DNA from 4 places in the Streptomyces sp. NBC_00016 genome. Region 2 is predicted to be linked to each of the others. Evidence: riboswitches for the same ligand, from Rfam matches in the RefSeq annotation. Region 2 holds a riboswitch; each other region holds the start of a gene.

The links. Region 2 has a riboswitch for cyclic di-AMP ahead of OG933_RS12305 (M23 family metallopeptidase). Riboswitches for the same ligand answer to the same signal wherever they lie in the genome.
Region 1: another riboswitch for cyclic di-AMP. It lies ahead of OG933_RS18945 (transglycosylase SLT domain-containing protein); the one in region 2 lies ahead of OG933_RS12305 (M23 family metallopeptidase).
Region 3: another riboswitch for cyclic di-AMP. It lies ahead of OG933_RS08300 (peptidoglycan DD-metalloendopeptidase family protein); the one in region 2 lies ahead of OG933_RS12305 (M23 family metallopeptidase).
Region 4: another riboswitch for cyclic di-AMP. It lies ahead of OG933_RS23435 (M23 family metallopeptidase); the one in region 2 lies ahead of OG933_RS12305 (M23 family metallopeptidase).

What each region holds. Positions count from the first base shown of each region.
Region 1 covers NZ_CP108304.1:4,285,574-4,290,679, forward strand. The annotation lists gene OG933_RS18935 (LolA family protein) at 1-588, opposite strand, end outside; gene OG933_RS18940 (polyprenyl synthetase family protein) at 815-1,825, opposite strand; cyclic di-AMP (ydaO/yuaA leader) riboswitch at 2,470-2,697, shown strand; gene OG933_RS18945 (transglycosylase SLT domain-containing protein) at 2,701-3,174, shown strand; gene OG933_RS18950 (HAD family hydrolase) at 3,296-4,120, opposite strand; gene OG933_RS18955 (GNAT family N-acetyltransferase) at 4,412-5,106, shown strand, end outside.
Region 2 covers NZ_CP108304.1:2,806,189-2,811,294, reverse strand. The annotation lists gene OG933_RS12315 (pitrilysin family protein) at 1-142, shown strand, start outside; gene OG933_RS12310 (M16 family metallopeptidase) at 139-1,527, shown strand; cyclic di-AMP (ydaO/yuaA leader) riboswitch at 1,730-1,898, shown strand; gene OG933_RS12305 (M23 family metallopeptidase) at 1,913-2,656, shown strand; gene OG933_RS12300 (GntR family transcriptional regulator) at 2,845-3,540, shown strand; gene OG933_RS12295 (HPr family phosphocarrier protein) at 3,767-4,048, opposite strand; gene OG933_RS12290 (GNAT family N-acetyltransferase) at 4,226-5,106, shown strand, end outside.
Region 3 covers NZ_CP108304.1:1,843,271-1,848,376, reverse strand. The annotation lists gene OG933_RS08310 (tyrosine-protein phosphatase) at 1-179, opposite strand, end outside; gene OG933_RS08305 (alpha-galactosidase) at 403-2,478, shown strand; cyclic di-AMP (ydaO/yuaA leader) riboswitch at 2,783-2,942, shown strand; gene OG933_RS08300 (peptidoglycan DD-metalloendopeptidase family protein) at 2,947-3,918, shown strand; gene OG933_RS08295 (hypothetical protein) at 4,158-5,106, shown strand, end outside.
Region 4 covers NZ_CP108304.1:5,274,943-5,280,048, forward strand. The annotation lists gene OG933_RS23415 (MarR family transcriptional regulator) at 105-629, opposite strand; gene OG933_RS23420 (dihydrofolate reductase family protein) at 698-1,825, shown strand; tRNA gene OG933_RS23425 (tRNA-Met) at 1,897-1,970, shown strand; gene OG933_RS23430 (hypothetical protein) at 1,952-2,092, opposite strand; cyclic di-AMP (ydaO/yuaA leader) riboswitch at 2,355-2,523, shown strand; gene OG933_RS23435 (M23 family metallopeptidase) at 2,531-3,553, shown strand; gene OG933_RS23440 (aldo/keto reductase) at 3,816-4,760, shown strand; gene OG933_RS23445 (PrsW family intramembrane metalloprotease) at 4,846-5,106, opposite strand, start outside.

The DNA of each region.
Region 1 (5,106 bases), 1.5 Mb from region 2:
CGCCGTGCCGGAGCCCTTGCCGGAGCCCTTGCCGGCACCCTTGTCGGAGCTCTCGTCGGCGGTCGAGTGGTAGACCTCGTTGGAGGCGCTGTCGTACCCCCACACGTCCTTGCCGTTGTGGATGACGCTGTACTCGGCGGCGTTCTCCAGCAGCGAGAGCTTCTGGCGGTCCGGGCCGTCGGTGGCGACGCGCAGGGTGTGCGTGCCGGCGGCGAGCTCGGCGAGCTTGGTGGACGGGTCGGCGGACGAACCGTCGCCGCCCTGGGTGGCCCCCGAGAGGAGCCCGCTCTCCAGCCCGCCGAGGTCGGGCAGCCCGAGATCGGTGCTGATCTTCACCGTCCCGGACAGCTGCTGCACGTCCGAAGCGGCGATCTTGTCGAGGAGCTGCTGGGCGGTGATCTTCGGCAGGTCGGGGTCGCCGGAGTCGGCGAGCGCCGGGACCAGCCCGATCGTCGCCGCCGCCACACCGATCACGGTGACCGGGACGATGTACCGTGCGGCCTTGCGCCGTCCGAGGCGCAGGTCGTCGGCTTCCGCGCCGGTCGACTCCCCGCCGGTCGTGGTGTCGTCGGATGCCTTCGGTGCCATGTGTGCCTTACCTCCGTCGTCGGCGGCGGCTGGTCATCTCACGCCTGAACGTCCCCACCCCAAGCCGCCATTCTCACCCGAATCGGTGAGGAGTGGTGTTTTCCGTGGTTCCCATCTGACCAAATCAGCCATGAGGAAGCGTCAGCCCGAGGGCTCAACTCCACATACGCCTGCGGTATGACACGAAGGTGACGAGGCGGCATCCGACCCGTAGGGGTCCCCGGGGTCAGCCCGCCCGGTGGACCACCGCGTCGCAGAGTTCCATCAGCGCCGCCTTCGAGTCGCACTCCCGCAACGGCGCCAACGCGGACCGCGCTTCCTTCGCGTACCGCACGGTGTCCCGGCGGGCCTGCTCCAGCGCCGGGTGGGCCCGGAGCGCCTGAAGCGCCTCGGTGTGCCGGGCGTCGTCGGTCAGGTCGGAGTCCAGCAGCTCGCACAGGGCGATGTCCTCGGGCAGCGACAGCCGCGCCGCCCGCTCCCGCAGCCGCAGCACGGGCAGCGTGGGAACGCCCTCGCGCAGGTCCGTCCCCGGCGTCTTGCCCGACTCGTGCGAGTCGGAGGCGATGTCCAGGACGTCGTCCGCCAGCTGGAAGGCGACGCCGAGCCGCTCGCCGTACTGCGTGAGCACGTCGACGACCGTCTCGTCGGCGCCGGACATCATCGCCCCGAAGCGGCAGGCCACGGCCACCAGCGAGCCGGTCTTGCCGCCGAGCACGTCGAGGTAGTGGTCGACCGGGTCCCGCCCGTCCGTCGGCCCCGCCGTCTCCAGGATCTGCCCGGTGACCAGCCGCTCGAACGCCTCCGCCTGCACCCGCACCGCCTCGGGTCCGAGGTCGGCCAGGATGTGGGAGGCCCGCGCGAAGAGGAAGTCACCCGTGAGGACGGCGACGGAGTTCCCCCAGCGGGTGTTCGCGCTGGACACCCCGCGCCGCACGGCCGCCTCGTCCATCACGTCGTCGTGGTACAGCGTGGCCAGGTGGGTCAGCTCCACCACGACGGCCGAGGGCACCACACCCGGCGCGTACGGGTCCCCGAACTGCGACGCGAGCACCACGAGCAGCGGCCGGAACCGCTTCCCGCCCGCGCGTACGAGGTGCTGGGCGGCCTCCGTGATGAACGGGACCGCACTCTTGGTGGCCTCGAGCAAGCCTTCCTCGACAGCCGCCAATCCGGCCTGGACATCGGCTTCCAGAGCCTGGTCCCGCACGCTCAGCCCGAACGGCCCGACGACGGTCACGAGGGGTCTCCTGTCTGCTGGTGTCTACTGGCGATTACGCGGTTTGTCGATAGGTCTCTGCCATCACTCAAGTCAGCGTATCCGGTCACGTTTCGATCACCGATAGCCCCCACGTCCCGCAGGCTCGAATGGACTCGCCCGGGAGGCCCCCGCAGGCCAGGCACTGTCGGATCACGCCCGATATGTTTTTGATCAGCTCATATGAGCGGACATGGAGAGAGTTTCCGGGAACTGGAGATTCATGTCCCGGACCGGGGCCCCCGTCGACCCGACGCGCCCATTCGGCCCTCTCTCCACGTGACGACGATCACGCATTCTCTTCAGCCTTCCCCTCGCGACGCGTCGGGCACGAAGGAAGGCGATTCCCCTGCGCCCCCTCCGTCACCCACTGCCGGTGCTTTAACAATGAGTTGGGGCTAATGCCCGTTTCGCCGCTCTTGTGAACGCTGGTGAGTTGGCTCACTCCCCGCGGAGATCCGGTCCGGGTTCACGATTCACCGATTCTCCGCACCCCTTAAGCAAGTTGAAGCTTTGCACCCACAAAGGATCAAGCACCCCATAGGCCACAGACCAAGGTCAATAGGGGTGATCTGTGAATCCGGTACTTGTTTCGGACATGTGCTCTCGCATACGTTCCCGGCCTGTCGGGCGGAACGCCGAATCCTGCCGCCGCCCGAACACCCATCGATAACGCTCGGCAGGAGCGGGGGAACCAGGTAAGTCGCCGAAACGGAATTTCCGGACGTCTTGGACACACAAGACGCTTCGGACAGGCCGTACGGCTTGGGGTAAAGCCGCGACCGTCAGGACGCGACCGGGCAGCTCCCGCCCGAACCCGACAGCTCACCTCGCAGGCGCCGGAGAGGAAATTCGACATGCCCGCTGCCGCTCAGCCGCGCCGCAACCGTTTCATCCGCACGCTCGCCGTCGCCGCCACCGGCGCGGCCGTGCTCGCTCTCCCCGTACTCGGGGCGACCACCGCCTCCGCGGCGACCCCGGCCGTCTCCACGGCCACCAGCCTCGGCTACGCCAACAACCTCGACGGCTGGATCCGCGCCTCCCTCCAGGTCATGGGGCAGCACGGCATCCCGGGGACGTACAACGGCATCTACCGCAACGTCATCCGCGAGTCCTCCGGCAACCCCAACGCCATCAACCTCTGGGACTCCAACGCGGCCGCGGGCATCCCGTCCAAGGGACTGCTCCAGGTCATCGACCCGACCTTCCGCGCCTACCACGTCAACGGCACGTCGTGGGACTCGTACGACCCGGTCGCGAACATCACCGCCGCCTGCAACTACGCGGCCGCGCGCTACGGCTCGATCGACAACGTGTTCGGCGCGTACTGACCGTACCGCCGGCCGGTCACCGGTCACCGGTCACCGGTCGCCGGCTGTCGACCGCCGGGGCCCGGGGCCCGACAGCCGACTGCCGACAGCCGGGAGTCGGTAGCCGGTAGCCGGTAGCCGGTTACGGAAACAGACGTTCGAGGACGACGGCCACGCCGTCGTCCTCGTTCGACGTCGTCACCTCGTCGGCCACCGCCTTGAGCTCCGGATGCGCGTTGGCCATGGCGACGCCCCGGGCCGCCCAGTCGAACATCGGGATGTCGTTGGGCATGTCCCCGAAGGCGACGGTGTCCTCGGGCCGCAGCCCCAGGTGTTCGGCGGCCAGGGCCAGACCCGTCGCCTTGGTGATCCCGCAGGGCTGGAGTTCGACCGTGCCCGGCCCCGACATGGTGACCGTGGCCAGCGAGCCGACCACCGAGCGGGCCGTCGACGCCAACTCGTCGTCGGACAGCGTGGGATGGCGCAGCAGCACCTTGCTGATCGGCTCGCACCACAGGTCGTCGCGCCGGCCGACGCGCAGGGCGGGCAGCGTCGGGTGCGGCATCCGGTAACCCGGCTCGATGAGTGTCAGCCCGTCGACACCGTCCTGGTCGACGGCCGCGTACAGCTGCCCGACCTCCGCCTCGATCTTGCCGAGCGCGGTCTCGGCCAGCTCCCGGTCCAGGGTGACCGACCACAGCAGACGGTCCGCGCCGGCGTCGTACAACTGTGCGCCCTGCCCGCACACCGCGAGCCCCCTGCTGTGCAGCCGGTCGAGCAGCGGGCGCACCCGGGGCGCGGGCCGTCCCGTCACCACCAGGTGGCGTGCGCCGGCGGCCGCCACCCGCGCGAGCGCGTCGAGCGACCGGTCGGAGAAGGTGTCGTCGCCGCGGAGCAGCGTCCCGTCCAGGTCGGTGGCGATGAGGGAGTACGCGGTGCGCGCGGCATATGCGGTGGGTGCGGCCATGATCAGAGAATACGGATCCCGGGCCTCCCCGGTTCGACGCGAACCGGCCGACGTCCAAGTCCTGTCCGGTTCTGCCAACTCCCCTTGTACGCCTGGCTCACGCCTGGCTGCCGACCGACGCAATGAAACGGCTTTCTGGCACATCGCCGGGTAGCGGGCGGTTAAAGGCCTCTGCACCGATTGGCAACAACATGCGACGCTACCTACCGCGATGCCCGGGTGGACCGGTACCGTCCAGGTGTCCAGGGGGGACTTGATCGGGGGGTCAGGTTGAGCAGTGGGCGCATTCGTGTGCTGAGGCCGCAGGACCTCGGCGAGGGGGAGAGGGAGCGGTGGCGCGCGCTGCGTGCCGCGTCGACGCTGCCGCGAAACCCCTTCATGGAACCGGAGTTCACCGACGCCGTGGGCCTGGTACGGCCGCGCTCGCGGGTGGCGGTGGTGTACGAGGGGCGTGAGCCGGTCGGCTTCCTGCCCCACGAGCGGGGCAGGCTCGGACAGGGCCAGGCCCTCGCGTACGGCGTCTCGGACGCGCAGGGCGCGGTGCTGGCCCAGGGTCTCGGGCTGAACGCCGACGAACTGATGCGGGCGTGCGGCCTGTCGAGCTTCGCCTTCGACAACCTGGAGGCGGAGCAGGGGCTGTTCGTCCCGCAGGCGGCCGAGGAGTACGCCTCCTATGTCATCGACGTCGAAAAGGGTTACGAGACCTACGAGTCCGTGCTGCGCGCCCAGTCGCCGAAGTTCCTGAAGACGACGCTGGCCAAGGAGCGCAGGCTCGGCCGCCAGGTCGGGGAGGTGCGGTTCGTGTTCGACGAGCGCGATCCGGCCGCGCTGCGCACGCTCATGGCGTGGAAGTCCGCGCAGTACCGCAGGACCGGCCGCCGGGACCGGTTCGCACAGGAGTGGATCAGCCGGCTCGTGGACGCGCTCTGCGGGACCCGCGCGCCGGAGTGCTCCGGCACACTGTCCGTCCTCTACGCCGGTGACCA
Region 2 (5,106 bases):
GGTGACGCCGGAGGAGGTGCAGGAGATCGCCAAGGCCCGCCTGCGCCCCGACAACCGCGCGGTGCTCGTCTACGAGCCGACCGCCGCCGAAGCCCCCGCCGACCAGGACGAGAACGACGAGAACGAGGAGGCGGCCCGGTGACCGAGCTCGCCACGATGGACTTCCACCCCCAGCCCCGGGCGGGCGAGGCCAAGCCGTGGGCGTTCCCGGCGCCCGAGCGCACCGCGCTGGCCAACGGCCTGACCGTGCTGCACTGCCACCGTCCCGGCCAGCAGGTCGTCGCCGTGGAGATCCTCCTCGACGCACCCCTGGACGCCGAACCGGCCGGCCTCGACGGCGTCGGCACGATCATGGCGCGGGCCTTCTCCGAGGGCACCGACAAGCACTCCGCCGAGGAGTTCGCCGCCGAGCTGGAGCGCTGCGGCGCCACCCTGGACGCGCACGCGGATCACCCCGGCGTCCGGCTGAGCCTCGAAGTGCCGGCCTCGCGCCTGCCCAAGGGCCTCGGTCTGCTCGCCGACGCCCTCAGGGCCCCCGCGTTCGCCGACAGCGAGGTCGAGCGCCTCGTCCGCAACCGCCTGGACGAGATCCCGCACGAGCTGGCCAACCCCTCCCGGCGCGCCGCCAAGGAGCTCTCCAAGGAGCTGTTCCCGGCCACCGCGCGGATGTCGCGGCCGCGCCAGGGCACCGCGGAGACGGTCGAGAAGATCGACTCCGCCGCCGTACGCGCCTTCTACGACAAGCACGTCCGTCCCGCCACGGCCACCGCGGTGGTCGTCGGCGACCTCACCGGTGTCGACCTGGCGGCGCTCCTCGGCGACACCCTGGGTGCCTGGACGGGCTCCTCGGCCGAGCCGCGGCCCGTGCCGCCGGTGACCGCCGACGACGCCGGCCGGGTCGTCATCGTGGACCGTCCGGGCGCCGTCCAGACGCAGTTGCTGATCGGCCGGATCGGCGCCGACCGGCACGACCGTGTGTGGCCCGCGCAGGTGCTCGGCACGTACTGCCTCGGTGGCACCCTCACCTCCCGGCTGGACCGTGTCCTGCGCGAGGAGAAGGGCTACACCTACGGTGTCCGCGCGTTCGGTCAGGTCCTGCGGTCCGCCCCGGACGGCTCGGGCGCCGCGATGCTCGCCATCAGCGGCTCCGTCGACACCCCGAACACCGGCCCCGCTCTGGACGACCTGTGGAAGGTGCTGCGCACCCTCGCCGCCGAGGGGCTGACCGACGCCGAGCGCGACGTCGCCGTGCAGAACCTGGTCGGTGTGGCGCCGCTGAAGTTCGAGACCGCCGCGGCCGTCGCCGGCACGCTGGCGGACCAGGTCGAGCAGCACCTGCCCGACGACTTCCAGGCCACGCTGTACCAGCAGCTCGCCGCGACCGGCACGGTGGAGGCCACCGCGGCGGCCGTGAACGCCTTCCCGGTGGACCGGCTGGTGACCGTCCTCGTCGGTGACGCGGCCCAGATCAAGGAGCCGGTCGAGGCCCTCGGCATCGGCGAGGTGAAGGTCGTGTCCGCGGAGTAGTTCCCGGCAACGGCACGCGCGTGTGGGGGCCCTGGTCGACGAAAGCGTCACCAGGGCCTCCGTATGTCCGAATTGAGGCGGAGGTTGCCCGTCTGCCCTGTGGGATGCGCTACAAAAACCGGGATCCGTTTGAGGATTGAAACCCGCGCCGCTTAGCGTCATCCGGGCTGTTCGTCAGGCAGTGCGCCGCAGCCGCGGCACCGGACAGTCATCGCCGAGTCCCCGTACGGCGCGAGCCAGGGGAGCCGGGGACCCACTTGTGAAGTCCCTGGGGTGAATCGGACGCCCGCGCGTGAACGCGAGGGGGTCCGTAGGAGACCTTCCTGCTCCGAACCCGTCAGCTAACCCGGTAGGCGAGAGGGAAGGAAAGGACACCCCCAACTTCATGGCGTTCACCTGCGCCACCGGGAAGCACCGTCGGCCCAGCCGGATGCAGCGCACCAGCGTCCGCGCGGCGGGCATCGCGGCGCTCACCACCACCGGTGTCATGGCCACCGTCGCTTCCACCCCGGCCTTCGCCGCCGAGCCCACCCCCGAGCAGACCGGGCTGATCCCCGTGGTCACCGCCGGCGAGTCCGTCGTCGAGCAGATCGACGACCAGGTCGCCGTGCAGAAGCACGCGGCCTTCGAGGAGGCCGCCCGGCAGGCCGCAGCCAAGAAGGCCGTGGAGGAGCGCGAGGCACGCGTGCGTGCCGCCCGCGAGGCCGAGCGCAAGCGCCTCAACACCTTCGTCTCGCCGATCACCGGCTCCTACGTGTCGACCAGCTACCAGGCCAGCAGCTCCCTGTGGTCCTCCGGCAGCCACACCGGCATCGACTTCCACGCGGCCAGCGGCACCACCGTGCACGCGGTCGGCCTGGGCACCGTCGTCGAGGCCGGCTGGGGCGGGTCGTACGGCAACCAGATCGTCATCAAGATGAACGACGGGACGTACACCCAGTACGGTCACCTGTCGTCCATCGAGGTGTCGGTGGGCCAGCAGGTCACCCCGGGCCAGCGGATCGCCCTGTCCGGCGCCACCGGCAACGTCACCGGCGCGCATCTGCACTTCGAGGCCCGTACCACCGCGGAGTACGGCTCGGACATCGATCCGGTCGCCTACCTCCGCACGCACGGCGTGAACGTCTGACGACCCACGGCGACAGATCGTCTTGCCCCGGCCCTCCCGGCCGGGGCTTTCGCCGTTTTCGAGGTCCTGCTGTCCAAAAAATATCCCTGGATTCCGGCCCGCCATCGGAAATCCCCGCCCATTGCAATAGAGTCACGGAACACACGTCAATCGTCGACGTTTCACGGGGATTAAGGCGGAGGTCCGTCATGCGTATTCCGGCGCACTCGGTGTGCACGGCCATTCGGGACGACATCGTCGCGGGTGTCTACGAGCGCGGCAGCCGCCTCACCGAGGAACTTCTCGCTCGCCGCTACGGCGTTTCCCGCGTCCCCGTCCGAGAGGCGCTGCGCACGCTGGAGGCCGAGGGTTTCGTCGTCACACGGCGGCACGCGGGCGCGTGCGTCGCGGAGCCGACCGAGCAGGAGGCCGCGGACCTGCTGGAGATGCGCATGCTCCTGGAGCCGCTCGGTGCCTCCCGGGCCGCCCAGCGGCGCACCGAGGCCCATCTGAAGGTGCTGCGCGGCCTCGTCCGGCTGGGCCAGGAGCGGGCCAGGCGGGGCAACAGCGAGGATCTGCGCTCTCTGGGGGGCTGGTTCCACGAGACGCTCGCCCAGTCCTCCGGGAGCCAGGCCCTGACGTCGATGCTCACCCAGCTGCGCCACAAGATCGCCTGGATGTACGCGGTGGAGGCCCCGGCCAACCCCGTGGAGTCCTGGGCGGAGCACGGCGCCATCGTGGACGCGGTGGCGCGCGGCGACGGCGAGCGTGCGCGGGCGATCACGGCGCTGCACACCGAGCGCGCGACGGGCGCGCACCGGCTGCGCTTTTCCGGCGGCCCCGAGCGCGCAGACCGTGTGAGGACTTCGCAACCTCCCGTAAACATGACGGGTCTGCGGCATTAACACGAGGGCCGTATACAAAGAGGGGATAATTCGCGGGGGATTATTTCTGCTGCCCGTAAAGGGAAATACGAAGGGCTCGCCCGATAATTCGGACGAGCCCTTCGGGGTTTAGCGGGACGACACCTTTGGGGCGACGAACACCGCCACCGTCAATTGAGCACCCCCGAGGGCGCGCAACCACCTCCGCGAGTGCGGCGGCGGCTCAGGCGCAAAGGGGGCTGCGCGCTCAGACGGTCTCGGGGAGCTCCTCGAGCCCCTCGGCGACCAGCTTCGCCAGACGGTCGAGGGCGACGTCGGCGCCGTCGGCCTCGGAGGCGAGGACGATCTCCTCGCCGCCCTGGGCGCCCAGGCCGAGAACGGCCAGCATGGAGGCCGCGTTGACGGGGTTGCCGTCGGCCTTGGCGATCGTCACCGGGATACCTGCGGCCGTGGCGGCCCGGACGAAGATGGAAGCGGGGCGGGCGTGAAGGCCCTCGGCCCAGCCGACGTTGACGCGGCGCTCAGCCATGTGATGCTGCCCTTCAGTGTTCAGGTTGTCTAGACCAGTGTTCCACACGTGAAGCGTGTGAGGGAGGGGTCGTGTGTCCCCTCCCGACGTGGTCGTCGGATCGCGGCCTCGATCCGACGAACGTCCTCCACAGACTGCCTCGCGCCGTTGTCGTACGCGAGCCGTACTCTGGGCCCCATGCAGAGCGCGTCGGACCGGCACGAGTACCCCGCCCACTGGGAGGCCGACGTGGTGCTGCGCGACGGCGGCACCGCGCGCATCCGCCCCATCACCGTCGATGACGCCGAGCGTCTGGTCAGCTTCTACGAGCAGGTTTCGGACGAGTCGAAGTACTACCGCTTCTTCGCGCCCTACCCGCGCCTGTCCGACAAGGACGTCCACCGCTTCACGCACCACGACTTTGTGGACCGGGTGGGACTCGCGGCCACGGTCGGCGGCGAGTTCATCGCCACCGTACGCTATGACCGCATTGGTGCCGACGGCATGGCCGCCTCGGCCCCGGCCGACGAGGCCGAGGTCGCGTTCCTCGTGCAGGACGCCCACCAGGGCAGGGGCGTCGCCTCCGCGTTGCTCGAGCACATCGCGGCCGTGGCGCGCGAGCGTGACATCCGCCGCTTCGCGGCCGAGGTGCTCCCCGCCAACAACAAGATGATCAAGGTGTTCACGGACGCCGGTTACACCCAGAAGCGCAGCTTCGAGGACGGCGTCGTACGCCTGGAGTTCGGCCTCGAACCCACCGAGCGCTCCGTCGCCGTGCAGCGCGCGCGGGAACAGCGCGCCGAGGCGCACTCCGTGGGGCGGCTGCTGGCGCCCGGCTCCGTGGCCGTCGTCGGCACCGGCCGCAGCCCCGGCGGCGTCGGCCGAAGCGTGCTCGGCAACCTCCGCGAGGCGGGCTTCACCGGGCGGCTGTACGCCGTGAACAAGGCCTTCCCCGAGGACCTGAAGGAACTGGACGGGGTGCCCGCCCACCGCTCGGTGCGCGACATAGCGGAGCCCGTCGACCTCGCGGTCGTCGCCGTCCCGGCGGAGCAGGTCCCCGAGGCCGTCACCGAGTGCGG
Region 3 (5,106 bases), 960 kb from region 2:
TGCAGGCCCAGGCCGGAGAGGAACGCTGCGTCCTCGTCGGTCGCGTGCGCGAGATGGCCGCTGCGGAACAGCACGCCGTGCCGCACCCGCCGGCCGTCGACGGTCGGCAGACCGCCCACATCCCGGAAGTTGCGCACGCCGGCCAGCTCGGGCTCGGTCGACGGGATCTGCTGCGTCACGGGGGCTCCCTCCCTGTCGGTCGCCGTCGGCGCGGCTCGTGGTGGCCGACGGGACGCTTCCCCGACGATACGACATGGGTTCCCCGGGCAACGGGTTGTCCACAGGGCGGTACTCCGGACGTCTGCCCAGGTGAAGAGTTGTCCACGGAAAGTTGCCCGGCAGGCCGACCGCATTCGATGATGTTGGTGCTTGATCGCACCTGTTCGAATTAGTGGGGGTTTGATGCCCGAGATCGCCGACAACGGCCGTACCTGGCTCCTTTCGGGGCCGACGAGCAGCTACGCCCTCCACCTCACCGAGGCCGACGAGCTGGTCCACCTGCACTGGGGCCCGGGCATCGCGCTCGCGGACGCCGAGGCGCTCGCCGCCTTCCCGCCGTCGGAGCGGGGGGCGTCCTTCGAGTCCCCGCTCGACGGCCGGGAGGAGTACCCGGTCGAGGGCGGCCCCCGCTTCGTCCGGCCGGCCCTGTCGGTGCGCACGGACGAACGGCGCGGCACCGAGTGGTCCTACGAGGACTTCGAGGCCGACGGCGACGGGCTGCGGCTGCGGTTCCGGGACGCCGGGCTGGCCGTCACCCTGCACTACCGGATGCGCGGCGACGTCGTCGAGCGCTGGACGACCCTGCGCAACGACGGTGAGGGGCCGCTGGAGCTGCTGCGCGCCGACTCCGCCACCTGGACCCTGCCCGAGCGCGACGACTGGCGGCTGTCGCAGCTGCACGGCCGCTGGGCCGCCGAGTCCCGGCTCACCCGGTCCGCGCTCACCTACGGCGAGCAGGTCATCGGCAGCCGTCGCGGTCACACCGGGCACCAGCACCTGCCCTGGGTCGCCCTGGACACCGACGCGACCGAGGAGCGCGGCGAGGTCTACGGCTGCGCCCTCGGCTGGTCGGGCACCTGGCGGATCGCCGTCGCCCAACTTCCGGACGCGCGCGTGCAGATCACCGGGGGTGTCGGGTACGACGACTCGGGGCTGCTGCGGCTGGCCGCGGGGGAGTCCTTCACCACCCCCGTCTTCGCCGGCCTGTGGAGCGACGCCGGCTTCGGCGGGGCGAGCCGCGCCTGGCACGCCTACCAGCGCGCGTATGTCGTCCCCGACGCCGAACAGGACCGGCCGGTGCTGTTCAACTCCTGGGAGGCCACCTACTTCGACATCTCCGAGGAACAGCAGGGCACGCTCGCCCGGCGGGCCGCCGCGATCGGCGTGGAGCTCTTCGTCGTCGACGACGGCTGGTTCGGGGCGCGCACCGGCGACCACGCCGGGCTCGGCGACTGGCGGCCCAACCCAGACCGCTTCCCGAACGGGCTGAAGCCCCTCGCCGACCAGGTGCACGACCTCGGCATGCAGTTCGGCATCTGGGTCGAGCCGGAGATGGTCAACCCGGACAGCGAGCTGTACCGGGCGCACCCCGACTGGGTGCAGTTCCAATACGGACGAAAGCGGACGGAGTTTCGCAATCAGCTCGTGCTGAACCTCGCGCGCGAGGACGTCCAGGAGTACCTCTGGGAGCAGCTCCACGGGCTCCTCTCCAGCGCGCCCGTCGACTATGTGAAGTGGGACTTCAACCGCTGCTTCACCGACGCCGGCTGGCCGGACGACCCCTACCCGCAGCGCCTCTGGGTCGACCACGTACGGGCCCTGTATGCGCTCCTGGACCGGCTGCGGGCGGCCCACCCCGGGGTTGCCTTCGAGTCCTGCTCCGGCGGCGGCGGGCGCATCGACCTCGGGATCATGAGCCGCACCGACCAGGTGTGGACCTCCGACAACACCGATCCGCTCGACCGGCTCGACATCCAGCACGGCTTCAGCCAGATCCACCCCGCCCGGGTCATGGCGGCATGGGTCACCGACAGTCCCAACGCCCAGCTCAACGGCCGGGTCAGCTCGCTGCGCTTCCGTTTCGTCAGCGCCATGGCCGGTGTGCTCGGTGTCGGCGGGGACCTCTCGCAGTGGAGCGAGGAGGAGCTCGTCGAGGCGCGCCGATGGGTGGACCTCTACAAGGAGATCCGGCCGCTCGTGCAGCAGGGCGACCTCTACCGGCTGCGGCCCCCGGCGGGCGGCCTGAGCGCCGTCCAGTACGTGCGCGGTGACGAGAGTGTCGTCCTCGCCTGGCTCCAGGCGCAGCGCTTCGGCGAGCCCGTCCCGGCGCTGCGGCTGCGCGGACTCGACCCGACAGCATCGTACGAATGCCGCGAAACGGGCGAAGTCCATCGGGGGGCGGTGCTGCTCCATCACGGGCTGCGCACCGGACTGCGGGGCGACCTTGATGCGACGGTTATCCGGCTGCGTCGCATCTGAGGTTTCTGTCCGAATTGAAGCCTTAATTCCAACTCGCTCTGGAATAAAGGAACCTGGAGAGCTGTCACGTGAGCAGCGTCATATCCGTGACCGTACGTCGCCCGTCATGTTCACGTAATTCGCATGCTTTTCCAGGGTGCTTGGCGGTAAACGGGTCCCCTGTCTCACGGAGTGTGACCGGGGATTCTCACAGCGGATCAAGAGAAAGGCGTTAGCGGTACAACCTCTGCTTGTCCCTGTGCGTCCTGGTCGCTTACGTTCCACACCAATCCGGACGGACGCCGAATCCTGCCACCGCCCGGAGTCCGCACACTCACCCGTATCTGGCAGGAGCGGGGGACCCACAGGCACAACCGCCTGTTCCGGTCTCCGGAACAGGCTTTGGGGTAAAGCCGCGCCTCGGCGCGGCCGGGCATCTCCAGTCCGCACCCGACAGCTCACCTCGCAGGCGCCGGAGAGGAATTCGCCATGCCCGCGAAGGGTAAGCACCGCCGTCCGAAGACCCAGCGCTTCACTCGTTCCATAGCCGTCGCCGGAACGGGCGGCGCCGCGCTCGCCCTTCCGCTCATAGGTGCCGCCGGCGCTCACGCGGCCCCCGCGCAGTCCGTCGCGCAGTCGGCTTCCCAGGCCGTTCCGGAAAAGGCCGTGCAGTCCGTGCCGGTGGCGCAGAAGGCGGCCACCGCCACGACGGCCAAGTCCTACACCGTGCGGTCCGGCGACTATCTGTCGAAGATCGCCGACGAGCAGAACGTCAGCGGCGGCTGGCAGAAGCTGTACCAGGACAACCGTCGGGCCGTCGGCAGCGACCCGTCGCTGATCCACCCCGGGCTGAAGCTCTCGATCGGCAAGAAGGCCGCAAGCGCCGGTTCGTCGTCCGGCTCGTCGTCCGGTTCCTCCTCGTCCTCCCCGTCGAAGTCGAAGGCGTCCGGAACCAAGTCGTCGTCCCCTTCGTCCTCTTCCTCCTCGTCGTCCGGTTCGTCCTCATCGAAGGCGGTCACCCAGGCCGCCGAGAGCGGCACCGGTACCTCCAGCGGTTACGCGCTGCCGGTGGCGGGCGCCACCGTCGGCACCGCCTACCACACGGCCGGCAGCATGTGGTCCAGCGGCTACCACACCGGCACCGACTTCGTCGTCCCGAACGGCACCTCCCTCAAGGCCGTGGGCGCGGGCACCGTCGTCTCCGCGGGCTGGGGCGGCGCGTACGGCAACCAGGTCGTCATCAAGCTCGCCGACGGCTACTACGCCCAGTACGCCCACCTGTCCCAGCTATCCGTCTCGGTCGGCCAGACCGTGACCGCGGGCCAGCAGGTCGGCCTCTCCGGTGCCACCGGCAACGTGACCGGCCCGCACCTGCACTTCGAGATCCGCACCACGCCGGACTACGGCTCCGACGTGGACCCGATCGCCTACCTCCGCTCGCACGGCGTCTCCGTCGGCTGACCCCCTCCGACTGCGACGACCTCCCGCCTGACACGCGGCCGAAGGCCGGACCCCGATCCCCGGGTCCGGCCTTCGGTGTGTCCGGGGGAGGGAGGGGTGGCGTTGGAGTTTGCGCGTTCATGATCGTTCTATTGCGTTCTTGTGGCAGCCCTTGGTGTCCCATCGACAGGCGGGACAGGGTGGGGACACAGTGATCTCCGTCAGTGAGCAAGCGCTTTCTATCGCTCTTCGGAGGTCCTGTGTCCCGCGTCGACCGACGCATCGTCATCAAGGGCGCCGCGGCCGCGGCCGCCGTCACCGCCGTCACCCTGCTGGCCGGACTCGTCTCCGCGCCCGCCGGGCACGCCACCGAGATCCCGCGCCGGATCGTCGAGAACCTCGACCGCGGCCTGGTCGCCACCCCGTCCGGCGAAGGGACCTTCCTCAGCTGGCGGCTGCTCGGCACCGAATACGCGCGGCACGCGAACGCCATCGCCTTCAACGTCTACAAGAACGGACGCCGGCTCAACCGGGAGCCGCTGCGCAAGTCGACGACCTATCAGGACGACAGCCCGGGGACGGGTACGTACACCGTCCGTGCCGTCGTCGACGGGCGGGTGCAGAAGCCGAGTCCGGCGGCTCTGCGCTTCACCGACGGCTACGCCGAGATCCCGCTCGCAGGCGCCGACGGCTACACCGTGCAGCACGCCTGGCCGGGGGACCTCGACGGCGACGGACGCTACGAGCTCGTCGTCAGCCGGCTGTCCGGGACCCGCGACAGGCCCGACCTGCTGGAGGCCTACACGCTCACCGGCGAGCGCCTGTGGCGGGTCGACCTCGGCCCCGGCTCCTACACCCAGGTCGGCGGGAACGGCGCCAACGACCCGGCGCCCGCCGCGATCAGCGGTTCCACCGCGATCGGCGGCTACCGCAACGACGACAACGTCACCGTCTACGACCTCGACTCCGACGGCCGCGCCGAGGTGCTCGCGCACACCGCCGCCGGGACCACCTTCGCCGACGGCGCACAGGTCACCGCCGCCTCGCCCGCGAACCAGTTCGTGTCGGTGATCGACGGAGCGACCGGCGCCGAGCGGACCCGGCAGCCCGTCCCCGACGACTTCGTGGCCGACGGCCCCTCCGGCGGCCACTTCGGCATCGCCTATCTCGACGGCGAACACCCCAGCCTGGTCACCAAGTCGGTCACCC
Region 4 (5,106 bases), 2.5 Mb from region 2:
ATTTGAAGCAGATCCAACGAGTCGTGACCCTATCCCATGCTTTAAATTTGAAGCAACTGGTTTGTGGCGCCCCTCACGCCTCTCACGAGTCCGCGGTCAGGCGGTCACGGGGTGCCGGAGCAGGGCGACGAGCGGCGGCGCCACGGGAGGTCCTCCGGTGCCGTCTCGCCGCCGTCGTTCTCCTGGAACCCGCGTGCGACCTGCGTGAAGATCTCCTCCAGCTGGCCCACCTGCTCGGGGGTGAGCCGGTCGAACAGGGCCGCGCGGACCGTCTCGACATGGCCCGGCGCCACGTTCTCCAGCACCGTGATGCCCTCGTCCGTCAGGACCGCGACGCTGCCGCGCTTGTCCCACTGGCAGTCCTCGCGCCGCACCAGCCCGTCCTTCTCCAGCCGGGAGACCGCGTAGGTCAGCCGACTGCGGGTGATCTTCAGCCGCTCCGCGAGGTCGGTCATCCGCAGCCGCCGCTCCGGGATGTCGGAGAGGTTGGCGAGGATGGAGTAGTACAGGTGGGGCATGCCGGCCTCCTGCTGGAGCTGCCGGTCGATCGCGTCCTCGAGGAGGAGGTAGCCGGCAACGTACGCGCGCCAGGCGCGTTGCTCCTCGGGGGTGAGCCAGCGAGTCGTCATGCCCCCAGTGTAAGTTTGTTTCAAACTTGAACCAAGCCCTGCCCGTCATCCCAGGGAGAGCCGCGCCGATGCCGTACCCGTACGTCCTGCTGTCCGCCGCCGTCTCCCTCGACGGCTATCTGGACGACACCACGCCCGAGCGCCTGCTCCTCTCCAGCCGCGCCGACTTCGACCGCGTCGACGAGGTGCGGGCCTCCGTCGACGCCATCCTCATCGGCGCCGGCACGATCCGCGCCGACAACCCCCGGCTCCTGGTGAACTCCCCCGAGCGCCGCGCCGCCCGCGAGGCCGCCGGGCTGCCGCCGTACCCCCTCAAGGTCACCGTCAGCGGCTCAGGGGACCTCGACCCGGCGGCGAACTTCTGGCACACGGGCGGCGAGAAGATCGTGTACACGACGGAGAAGGGCGCCGAGCGGGTCCACGCGCTGGGCATCGCCGCGGACGCCGTCCCGCTCGGCCCCGAACTGGACTGGCGCCGCCTCCTCGAACACCTCCACGACGTGCGCGGCGTGCGGCGCCTCATGGTCGAGGGCGGCGGAACGATCCACACCCAGCTGCTCCGGCAGGGCCTCGCCGACGAACTCCAGCTCGTCCTCGCCCCGCTCTTCGTGGGTGACCCGGCCGCGCCCCGCCTGTTCGGACCGGGCGGCTACCAGGGCGGACGCCTGCGTCTGGTGGAGACCCGGCGCATCGAGGACGTCGTCCTGAACCGCTACGAGCCCACCGCCCCCGGTGCCGGACCGCTGCCCGCCGCGGCCGACCGGCACTGGCTCGCCCTCGCCTGCGCCCTCGCCGCCGACTGCCCGCCGTCGGAGACCGCCTTCAGCGTGGGCGCGGTGATCGTGGCCGCCGACGGCACGGAACTGGCGCGCGGCCACTCCCGCGAGGCCGGCGACCCGGTCGTGCACGCCGAGGAGGCCGCCCTCGCGAAGCTCGACCCCGCCGACCCCCGGCTGCCCACCGCCACCGTCTACAGCAGCCTCGAACCGTGCGCCCGCCGCTCCTCCCGCCCGGCCCCGTGCGCCCGCCTCATCCTCGACGCGGGGGTGCGCAGGGTGGTCACGGCCTGGCGCGAGCCGGACACCTTCGTCACCGAGGCGGACGGAACCGGCCTGCTGACGGCCCAGGGTGTCGACGTCCTCGTGCTCCCGGAGTACGAGGAGCGGGCGAAGGAGCCGAACCGCCACCTCCTCTGAGGCCACCGGGGCCCCGCGGATCAACCGATGTGCTTTCCGCCCCGCTGATGGCGTACAGTTGTGTTCATCGCCGCGGGGTGGAGCAGCTCGGTAGCTCGCTGGGCTCATAACCCAGAGGTCGCAGGTTCAAATCCTGTCCCCGCTACTGATAAACCGAAGGCCGGAATCCGAAAGGGTTCCGGCCTTCGGTGTTTCGTCGACCACTTCGACCACTTCGACCACTTCGACCACTTCGACTGCGTCGACTGCTTCAACTGCGTCGACCACTCCGATCTGTTCCTCACTCTTGGTGACCGGTCGACCGCCCTGCGCATAACGACTGAGTCACCATCAAAACTTCCGTGACTGATGAAGCGTTTCCGGGGCATGTCGAGGCGTGGTCAACTCGCCCGTTTTTCACCGCTGGTAGCCCAAAAGTCCAGGCCAGAAATGTTGTTGATCAAGAGGAACAGCTTGGAAACCCACCCCCGGGTCTATTAACGTTCGATAACGCAGCGCGGTCGTCCCAGCCGGCACCAGAGTCGGCTCCGTGCGGCACGTGCCGAATCCCGCAAGGGAACCGGGGAACCACCACCATGGGGTGAATCACGCGGAAGCCGTCGTGAACTCGCAGAGTCCACGATCGGTATACGCGCGTAGGAGACCTTCCCGCTCCGAACCCGTCAGCTAACCCGGTAGGCGACGGAAGGAAAGGAGTGCGCCCGCGTGGCGTCCAACCCGCCTGCCCCCGAGGCCCCGTACGCGCCCAGCCAGCGGTCCACCGAGACCTTCGGCTACGGCGGCTACCGCCCCGACGAGGGACCTTGGGAGGAGTGGAACCCCACCGCGGAGTCCACTCGCCCGGTACGCGGCAAGCACCGCGTCGCCAAGCAGCGGGGCGGCGGATTCGCCCGCAGCTCCACCGTTCTCGGTGTCGGCGTCATAGCCGCCGTCAGCGCGGGTGGCATGGCCAGCGCCAACACCGGCAAGGCCCCGGTCTCCATCTCGATGCCGGACCTGCCCAACGTGGGCTCGCTCATCTCCGACGAAGAGCCCGTCCCGGAAGCCGCGCCGGCCCTCGCCAGCTTCGGCTCCGAAGCCGCCGTGGACACCGAGGAGAGCACCGCCGACGCCGGCGAGGCGCTGCGCAGCCGGATCATGGCGCAGGCCGAGTCGCAGCAGTCCCAGGTCGAGGTCAAGGCCCTCGCCGCAGCCGCCAAGGCCGAGTCCGACGCCGCCGCCAAGGCCGAGAAGGAGGCGGAGGCCAAGGCCGCCGCCGCGAAGAAGAAGGCCGCCGAGGAGGCAGCCGCCAAGGCCGAGGCCGCGCGCCTGGCCGAGCTGGCCAAGCAGTACACGCTGCCGACCTCCTCGTACACCATCACCTCGACCTTCGGTCAGGCCGGTTCGCTCTGGTCCTCCGGCTACCACACGGGTCTCGACTTCGCCGCGCCGACGGGCACGCTCATCAAGGCCGTCCACAGCGGCACCATCACCGAGGCCGGCTGGGCCGGTTCCTACGGCTACCGCACCATCCTGACCCTGGACGACGGCACCGAGCTGTGGTTCTGCCACCAGTCGTCGATCAGCGTCAGTGTCGGCCAGAAGGTCGCCACCGGTGATGTGATCGGCCGGGTGGGCGCGACCGGGAACGTCACCGGGGCCCACCTCCACCTCGAGGTCCACCCGGGCGGCAGCGCCGAAGGCATCGACCCGGCGGCCTGGCTGCGCGACAAGGGCCTCAACCCCTGAGTCGTCCCTCCGGAGCCCTGAGTCGTCCCTTCAGAGCCCCCGAGCCGGCCCGCCGGGAATCCCGAACCGTTCCTTCGGACCCCGTGAGCCGGTTCGTACGGTCATCCTGATCCACCCGGCAGCCCTGACGCCCTCCGCGTCGGGGCTGCCGGTCTGTTCCGGTCACAGGCGCCGGTCACAGGCGCCGGTCATACGTGCTGTTCACATGTTCTTCGCGTCACGCCCGGAATGGGCGGGCCGTCGGCGCCCGTTGACACGAAGCATGACTTCTCTTCGCAAGCTCGGCTCCTCCGACCTCGAGGTATTCCCGCTCTCCCTCGGCGGCAACGTCTTCGGCTGGACCGCCGACGAGACGGCCTCCTTCGCCGTACTCGACGCCTACGCGGCCGCGGGCGGCAACTTCGTCGACACCGCCGACTCCTACACGGCGTGGATCGACGGCAACAGCGGTGGTGAGTCCGAGACCATCATCGGCAGGTGGGTGCAGGCCCGGGGCAACCGCGACGACGTCGTGATCGCCACCAAGGTGAGCCAGCATCCCGAGTTCCCCGGCCTGTCCGCCGACAACATCAAGGCCGCCGCCGACGCCTCGCTCCGCCGCCTGGGCACCGACCACATCGACCTCTACTACACGCACTTCGACAAGCCCGAGGTGCCCGTCGAGGAGATCGTCGGCGCGCTCGACGAGCTGGTGCGGGCGGGCAAGGTGCGGCACATCGCCGCCTCCAACATCACGCCCGAGCGTCTCCAGGAGTCCCTGGAGTTCTCCGACCGTGAGGGCCTGGCCCGGTACGTCGCCCTCCAGCCCCACTACAACCTGGTCTCCCGCGACACCTACGAGGGCGGACTGCAGGACCTCGCCGCCCGCTTCGGCCTCGCCGCCGTCCCGTACTTCGCCCTGGCCGCCGGTTTCCTCACCGGCAAGTACCGGCCCGGTACGACCGTGCAGAGCGCCCGCGCGGCCGGCGCCGCCAAGCACCTCGACACGGAGCGGGGCCGCAACGTCCTCACCGCCCTGGACGAGATCGCCCAGGCCCACGACACCGAGATCCCCACGGTCGCCCTGGCGTGGCTCGCCGCGCAGCCCACGGTGGCCGCGCCGATCGCCTCCGCGCGGACGGTCGAGCAGCTGCCGGCGCTGCTGGGGGTGGCGCAGTTGGAACTGACGGCGGAGGAGATCACCCGGCTGACCCGCGCCTCGGCCTGATGACCCGACCCGGGCCCCGGCCCGACCTGCCCCGGCCCGACCTGCCCCGGCCCGACCTGCCTCGGACCGGCCTGCCCAGCCCGGCCTACCGGTGCGAGTGGGGAGCGGGATACGGGCCCGACGGATACCCCGGTCCGGGTCCGTGCGTGGGGCCGGGCCCGGGCCCGGGGACGTGTGCCGCGGGGTACCCGTAGCCGTATCCGTACCCATACCCGTACCCGTACCCGTACGACGGCGCCGCCGGACTGCCGTACACCGGCGCCGTCGGGTGGCCGAATCCGGAGCCCTGGCCCTGGCCGTGGGCCGGACCCTGGCCGTACCCGTACACCCCGGGGACCGGCCAGGG